Regions from separate parts of the Pseudoalteromonas sp. DY56-GL22 genome, predicted to be linked through region 1. Evidence: predicted binding sites of a transcription regulator. Region 1 holds the regulator's gene; the other holds the start of a gene.

Region 1 (4,183 bases):
AGCTTGCTCGCGGCATACTTTGGCGTACTTAACCGCATTTTTAACTTTACGAGGGTCAGTACTAAATACCCCTTGTGTATCTGTCCAGATAGACACTTGCTTGGCAAAAGTATAACTCGCTAACAAAGTGGCACTGTAATCACTGCCATTACGGCCTAATGTCACCGTATTACCTTGGCAATCTGCAGCTATAAAACCCGTTACTACGTTGATATGTGTTCTGCTAATCGCATCACTGCATTGCTGTTGGTTTTTTTGATGTAAAAGCTGGCCACCATTTAGAGTAAATAGCTGTCTTGCATCAACATCTTGCGAATCGACACCTAACTGATTTAGATAAGCAGCCAATAACCGCGCCGACCACACTTCACCATGAGCAAGTAAAGGGGCTTCAAGTAACTGCTGCTGACTAATTAATTCATTTAATACAGCAAGTTCATCTTTTAACTGTGCCAACGCCTGTTGTTTATTCTGCCCTATAAGTAGCTGCTCAATAAGCGCACGTTGATTGTTATCAATAAGCAATAGAATATCGCTAACAGCTTGGCTATCTTGCTGCTGGTAACTTTGCCAAAGCTTTACCAGGGTATCGGTTGTTTTACCCGATGCCGACACAACGACGCAATCGCCCTGCTCAGTATTAGCAAGAACGATGTTCGCTACCGCATGATAACGATCTGCCGAGCTTAAGCTTGAGCCACCAAATTTATGAACAATATTTACCATTTTTCTACCACAATGCCGTATGTGCTGGCGTTAACTTAAATGACGCGTTTTGTTGTGTATCTTGCTGTGCTTGCTTAGCTTCAGCTTTTGTAACTTGCAGTCCTTGACCTGGCTTAACTAAATTGAAAACACGGTCTAAATCAGCAATGAGATCTTTTACGTCTTCAATGCCTACAGAAATACGGATCAAGGTATCGCCCACACCAGCTTCAAGACGCGCTTTAGGCTCCATGCCTGCGTGGGTCATTGTTGCAGGGTGACAAATCAAACTTTCTACCCCACCTAACGACTCAGCAAGGCTAAAGTCTTTAAGGCTTGTTAAAAACGCAGCAGCATCGTTGATGTCGCCTTTAATATCAAAGCTCACCATGCCACCAAAACCGCGTTGCTGTGCTTTAGCAAGCTCATGTTGTGGGTGAGAAGCAAGGCCAGGGTAATAAACTTGGCTCACATAAGGAGAGCTTTCTAAATACTCAGCAATGGCAAAGGCATTTTCTTGGTGCTGCTTTAGGCGTACATTTAAAGTACGTAAACCACGAAGCGTTAAGTAGCTGTCAAATGGTGCACCAGTAATACCGATATTATTCGCCCACCAAGCAAGCTCGTCGCCTAGCTCTTGCGTTGCAGCAATCACTGCACCGCCCACTACATCAGAGTGACCATTGATGTATTTAGTGGTTGAGTGCACAACAATATCAACACCAAACTCAATTGGGTTTTGTAATGCAGGTGATAAGAAGGTGTTATCAGCCGCAACCAAAGCACCACACTGCTTAGCAATACTAGTGATTGCTTTAATATCTGTTAAACGCAAGATTGGGTTACTTGGCGTTTCAATCCAAATCAACTTAGGTTTAATCGCTAAAATTTCTTGGAGATTTTCAGATTTAGTTAAATCCAAAACTTTTAGTTTTAACAGGCCACGCTTTTCAAGCGAGGTGAATAAACGATAACTACCGCCATAACAGTCATGTGGGATCACTAACGTGTCGTCACTGTTTAATAGCTGAGTGGCTAAATGCACAGCAGACATACCTGTTGCAGTGATAATACCTTTAGCACCACCTTCAAGTTCAGCTAAGGTTTCAGCTAAGATATCGCGATTTGGATTACCGCTGCGACCATAGTCATACTGGCGCTTAGTATCAAAATCAGCAAACGAATAGGTGGTTGATAAGTATAAAGGAGGCACAACCGCACCATGATGTTTATCGGCTTCTATGCCGTGACGAACAGCAATCGTCGCTTTATTTTTTTCGCTCATTTCATCACCTATTCTTTAATTGGATGTTTAGACGTCTAAAAGGTTAGATGATCAAATATGAGAAGTCAAAGCATTTATCGCTTACACATAGAAGTTTATACATTTACACCACTAGATGGCTAAATAACTAGTATTTGACTATCTTTTTTAAAGAGATAGAATTTCCGCATCTTGCGCTGTGAATAAGGCGTAAATCACTGACAACCGAGGCAACGAAACAACTTATGGCTAAATGGAACGGTGAATACATTCACCCATATGCAGAACACGGTAAAAAATCAGAACAAGTAAAAAAGATTACCGTATCAATCCCACTTAACGTATTAAAAGTATTAACTGACGAGCGTACACGCCGCCAGATCAATAACCTGCGTCATGCGACGAACAGTGAGTTATTGTGTGAAGCTTTCTTACATGCTTTTACAGGTCAACCATTACCAAATGATGACGACCTACGTAAAGACAACCCTGAAAAGGTACCTGAAGAAGTTAAAAGAATTATGCAAGAAATGGGATTAGATATCCCAGTGCTTGATTCAGAATAAGTATTTCGGCCATCGGATCACCGCCGATAATCGCAGATATAAAAAAACTCAGCCTAGGCTGAGTTTTTTATTGAGCGTTATACCTAAGGCTAATTAAGTTTAACGCATGTAATCTTCTGGCATATCGATTTGCGCCACACCCGACTCTACAGCCGCTTCAGCAACAGCACGTGCAATACGTGGTAATAAACGCGGATCCATAGGCTTAGGAATGATGTACTCGGCACCAAACTCAAGTGACTCAACGCCAGCCGCTTTTAATACTTCACTTGGTACAGGCTCTTTCGCGATGCCACGAATAGCATGAACTGCAGCAATTTTCATTTCATCATTAATTGCCGTTGCACGAACATCTAACGCGCCACGGAAAATGAATGGGAAACAAAGCACGTTATTTACTTGGTTAGGGAAATCTGAACGACCCGTTGCCATAATTAAATCGTTACGCGCGCTATGTGCAACTTCTGGAGCAATCTCAGGATCTGGGTTTGAACATGCAAACACAACTGGCTTGTCTGCCATCAGCTTAAGATCATCTGCAGTTAACAGATTGGGACCTGATACACCAACGAATACATCAGCATCAGCAATAACATCTTGTAATGTACGCTTATCGGTGTTGTTAGCAAATAATTGCTTATACTCGTTTAAGTCATCACGACGTGTATGGATCACACCTTTACGGTCAAGCATATAAATGTGTTCACGCAGTGCACCACACTTAATTAAAAGCTCCATACAAGCAACAGCAGCAGCACCAGCACCTAAGCATACGATGATAGCATCTTCGATATCTTTGCCTTGCACTTCAAGGGCGTTAAGCATACCAGCAGCTGTAACAATAGCGGTACCATGTTGGTCATCGTGGAAAACGGGAATATCACAGCGCTCGATAAGCGCTTTTTCGATTTCAAAACACTCAGGCGCTTTAATATCTTCTAGGTTGATACCACCAAACGTATCAGCGATGTTAGCAACCGTATTAATGAAATCTTCTGTTGTGCGGTGTTTAACTTCAATATCAATTGAGTCAAGGCCAGCAAAACGTTTGAATAGTAAGGCTTTACCTTCCATTACAGGTTTTGATGCAAGCGGACCTAAGTTACCTAAACCTAAAATTGCGGTACCGTTTGAAATAACTGCAACCATGTTGCCTTTGCCTGTGTATTTATAGGCGTTTGCTGGATCAGCAGCAATTTCACGGACTGGTTCAGCCACACCTGGGCTATAAGCTAAAGCGAGATCGTTAACCGTTTCGGCTGGCTTGGTTAGTTCAACACTAATTTTACCTGGAACGGGGTGAGCGTGGTAATGTAATGCTTGTTCACGAAAATCTGACATAACGCGATAGTATCCTGCAAAAAGTTAAAAAGTGAGAGAGCTTGCATCAGTACGATACCTGTAATGTATAAAAATTCCAAGTATTATCAGGTCTATCCTGTTATATGCTATATCGCTTAATTTTAAAGGATTTCCCAACAATTTCTGCGCATAGTTGCGATTAATCAGACATAAAAATTCATCTATTTATGACCTTTTAAGCACGTGTTGTTGTATTTTATACGCACGTACACTGCAATTAGCCGAAATTAGCCCAAAACAGCTATTTCAACGAAGTTCACAGCATTTACTAACAAAGTTATTTAAA
Region 2 (4,183 bases), 390 kb from region 1:
ATAAAGTTGGTTAATCACTTCAGGGTCACGCTCAAAGTGCATGTAGCTTGCAAGTGTTGAAGCGATTGACTGCGATGAATCAAGACCATTAATAAAGCTATATTTTAGGTTTGATTTTAAATCCGCTAACTTTTGTGCATCTACTAACTCAGTACGTGCTTGTGCATAAGTACGGTTAATCGCATCACGGGCTTTAGCAAGGTCCGCTTCGTTCTCTACTTTTACAAAAACATGTAATAAACCTGGATCTTTAGTATCTGGGTTATAGGTAAACATTTGGCTGGCAATTTGTTTATCAACAACAAGTTCTTGATAAAGTGCCGAATTATTAGAGAAATAAAGCTGTGAGATCAAATCAAGAGCGGCACGGTCCTTTTGAGTAGGATCCCATGCCGTGCCTTTGTATGACACAAGCAACCAGTGGCCTGGTAAACCATCATTTTTCTCATGTACATATTTTGCTGTTTTTTGCTTTGGCTCAACAGGAATGTCTGCTTGGTAATCGCCTTTTTTCCAGTTACCCCAATGCTTTTTCACCATCGCCATGGTTTCTTGTGGATCAACATCACCAACAATGACTAAAGATACATATTCTGGTTTATAAAATTTAGCGAAAAACTCTTTACCGTACGCCATTTGATCAGGCATTGCTTCAATGTCTTCGAAAAAGCCCATTGTAGTGTGCTTATACGTATGCTTTTCGAATGCTTCGTTACGAACTGCAGAAAGTAACTTACGAATTGGGCTAGCATTATTCTTTAAATACTCACCTTTTACAGTCAGCGCTTCGGTGCGGAACTGCTCTTCGCTGTATGTCAGATTTTGGAAAATATCAGCTTCGATTTCAAGTACTTTATCTAAGTGCTCTTTTGAGAAGTTTAAGTGATAGTTCGTGTAATCGTTGGTCGTATACGCGCGATTATCAACACCCGAGTTCTTTAAAATATCTGAATACACATCTTGCGGGAATTTTTCAGAGCCTTTAAACATCATATGCTCAAAGAAGTGGGCAAAACCGGTTTTACCTGCTTCAACTTCATTACGTGAACCAACCGATACCGGAATTTGCAGTGACACAACATCTGGGTAATCCGTTTTAACGACCATCACGCGAAGGCCGTTTTCAAGCTCTTCTAATAGGTAATCTTGGCTAAATACACGGTTATCACCTTGGCTGACTCGCTGCTCAATTTCGACTTCTTTAACCATAGTTGACTGTGAGTTACTTGCGCAGCCACTCAGCGCCAGTGTTACAGCAACACTGGTTGCTAATAATCTAAATTTCATAATGTTCCCTTGTTAGTTATTTTTCTCATAATCATTGCTGCTTGATTATGCATCAAAGCGCCAGAAAATATGAGGGTCAGCGCAATAATTTATGTAAACAGGCGTGTCAATTTAACTAAACGCTCAGCTTTAAACTTGAGTAAAATTCATAGTCATTGAAAAACTTTCATGAAAAAAATCTATCTAGACGTCTAAATGGCTGCTATATTATTTGTCATAAACATTAGCACGAGCTGGAATGAGGATTATGGCTTTATCATTACAAGAGAAAATTGAAGACACCAACCAAGGCGTCTACCTGATCGGTACCACACCTCCAAAGTCAGGGACTGATAAAGCACAGCTTGAAACCATTGCCCAAAAGCTACTTGGTCGTTTACACGAAATTGAATACGATGGTGTGATTATTTACGACATTCAAGATGAAAGTAGCCGCATTGCAAAGCCTCGTCCTTTCCCATTTAAAGAAACAGTGGATCCACGTGAATACAGTCAATTACTGCGCAGCTTGTCACAACTAGATGTGATCACATACAAAAGCGTAGCGCAACGAGGTGAAGCTGAGTTTACCGAATGGCTAAACGAAACACGTAACGACTTCGAATTAAAAAACTTAGTGTTAGTGGGTAGTCCATCATCTCATGGCGATATCAAACTAAGCCTTCCTGATGCATATAAAACGCTTGTAAAGCAAAGCAGTGATGTGTTTTTAGGTGGCGTTACCATTGCCGAACGTCACGCTAGCAAACGCAATGAACATGAGCGCTTAGTTGAAAAAACAGCACAAGGTTGTAAGTTTTTCATCTCACAAGCCGTTTACAATGCCCAAGCGACGATTGATTTAATCACTAGCTACGCCCGTAGTTGTAAAACACAAGGCACAGCACCAAAACGCATTATTCTAACGTTTACCCCTTGTGGGGGTGAAAAAACCTTAGACTTTATGGAGTGGTTAGGAATTTCAGTACCAGAAGCAACTAAGTACCGCATGTTAGATTCTGCAAATACATTGAGTGAATCAGTGCGTATTTGCCGTGAGAATCTCGATTTAATTTTACAAAGCTGTGCGCATTTAGATGTACCGCTAGGTTTAAATATTGAGAGCTTAACTAACCGTAAAGAAGAAATTGATGCGTCAATTAACCTTTACCGTTTACTTAAAGCAACCATGGAATTAAACCTAGCTGAAAAGCAAATAGCTTAGCGGGTAAGTTTAGAGGCTTGCTTTTTCTCATACATATCTTCATCAGCCCGCTTTAATAGCTCAGCAAATGTTTCTTTAGGTTGAGCTACAATACCTGAGCCTATACTCAAATTAAGTTCAGGTATTGCCATATGTTTAAGGTTTTCTTTAAACGCTTCATTAAGTTTGTAGCTAATCGCTTCGATACAGTCGTTACTTTTCACTTGCAGAACCGCAATAAATTCATCTCCTCCTAAGCGGCCAATAATATCAGCCTCTCGTAGATATTGCTTCAATGTATCAGCCAGACATATCAGTGCTTTATCTCCTACTTCGTGACCATGCTTATCATTGAGTGGTTTAAAGTTATCTATATCGATAAACAAACAACAGATATTAAAGCCCAACCGGGCGGCAAGATTTAATTTATGTTGGCAAAGTAAATTGAGTGCGCGGCGATTATAAATATTTGTGAGGGGGTCTAGCATCGCAATTTCACGCATTTGGGTGAAATTATCAAGTAGAGCTAAATCATCTTCCACCATATCCCTAAGCTGTTCGATGAGTTCTAAAAGACTATGCTGATAATCAGTTTTCTTAAAATCCATTACACAAAAAGTACCAAACGGTTCCCCGCTCGGCCAAGTTATAGGCACACCTAAATAGGATTCAACGCCATCGACAGTAAGTGGACAATCATCCCATTGATTATCTAGACTAACTTGTGGAATGTATAAAGGAGCCATATCTTTTAATACCTTTTTGCAAAAGATATTGTCGTCAATGGCTAACTCGATTCCAGCATGGTAAGGGTTTTCTCGTTGTTCGCTAGAAACAATTATGCGGTATGCTTCATCTGTCTTATGAACAATAAAGCCTGCAGGCGCTGAGAATAACTCGGTCATTAAATCGACTGTTTTTTGCCATTTTTGCAAAGAAAACTGGTTGTCAGGCTGACAAAATGACCATTTATTAACTTCTAACATACTACACACTTATTTTAGTCAGTGGATAGTATAAATATACGTCACTTTTTACAGTGTCTCATACTTTTTTGACCCAAAATACGCTTTTTATCTCGCGAGCGACGAGCTTTATTAGTGTTTTTTCTTATATTTTTAGGCTCTTTCGTTAAATCAGGCTCATACCCCGGTAACCACTGAGGAGTAAGTCTGGTGCCCAGTAAAATGTCTATTTCATCTAATAACCATTGTTCATCAATGCTAACTAGCGACAACGCTAACCCTTTTTCGCCAGCACGACCTGTACGACCTATTCGATGCACATAATCTTCAGCCACATAAGGTAGCTCATAGTTAATGACATATTTTAAAGAGGCAATATCAAGGCCGCGAGCGGCCACATCAGTCGCGACTAATACCCGAGTTACACCAGATTTAAAGTTTTGTAATGCTTTATCTCGCGCCCCTTGGCTTTTATCACCATGAATTGATTCGGTTTTTAAGCCATCTTTACACATTTCTTTAGCAAGCACATCAGCAGTTTGTTTAGTTCGGGTAAATATCAGTACTTGCTGCCAATTTTTCATGCCAATCATATGTGACACCAGCTCACGTTTACGGTCTTCATCAACCGCATAAACTAGTTGCTCAACTTCAACCGCTGCCGAGTTGCGTTTATTCACTTCAACTAGTTTAGGATCATCTAGTAACTGTTTACTAAGCTTAAAGATACTGTCATCAAATGTGGCTG

What was found. The regulator MetJ, encoded in region 1, represses methionine synthesis genes. The targets are predictions, from matches to a motif close to TAGACGTCTAGACGTCTA.
Positions count from the first base shown of each region.
Region 2: NO991_RS08425 (methylenetetrahydrofolate reductase) is a predicted target of MetJ. The motif match lies at 1,472-1,489, and genes of this name have one in related genera.

Region 1 is NZ_JANHZR010000003.1:495,910-500,092, forward strand. It holds gene metL (bifunctional aspartate kinase/homoserine dehydrogenase II) at 1-726, opposite strand, end outside; gene metB (cystathionine gamma-synthase) at 731-1,990, opposite strand; gene metJ (met regulon transcriptional regulator MetJ) at 2,215-2,535, shown strand; gene NO991_RS10150 (malic enzyme-like NAD(P)-binding protein) at 2,635-3,876, opposite strand.
Region 2 is NZ_JANHZR010000003.1:105,993-110,175, forward strand. It holds gene NO991_RS08420 (pitrilysin family protein) at 1-1,287, opposite strand, end outside; gene NO991_RS08425 (methylenetetrahydrofolate reductase) at 1,535-2,491, shown strand; gene NO991_RS08430 (sensor domain-containing diguanylate cyclase) at 2,488-3,456, opposite strand; gene NO991_RS08435 (DEAD/DEAH box helicase) at 3,498-4,183, opposite strand, start outside.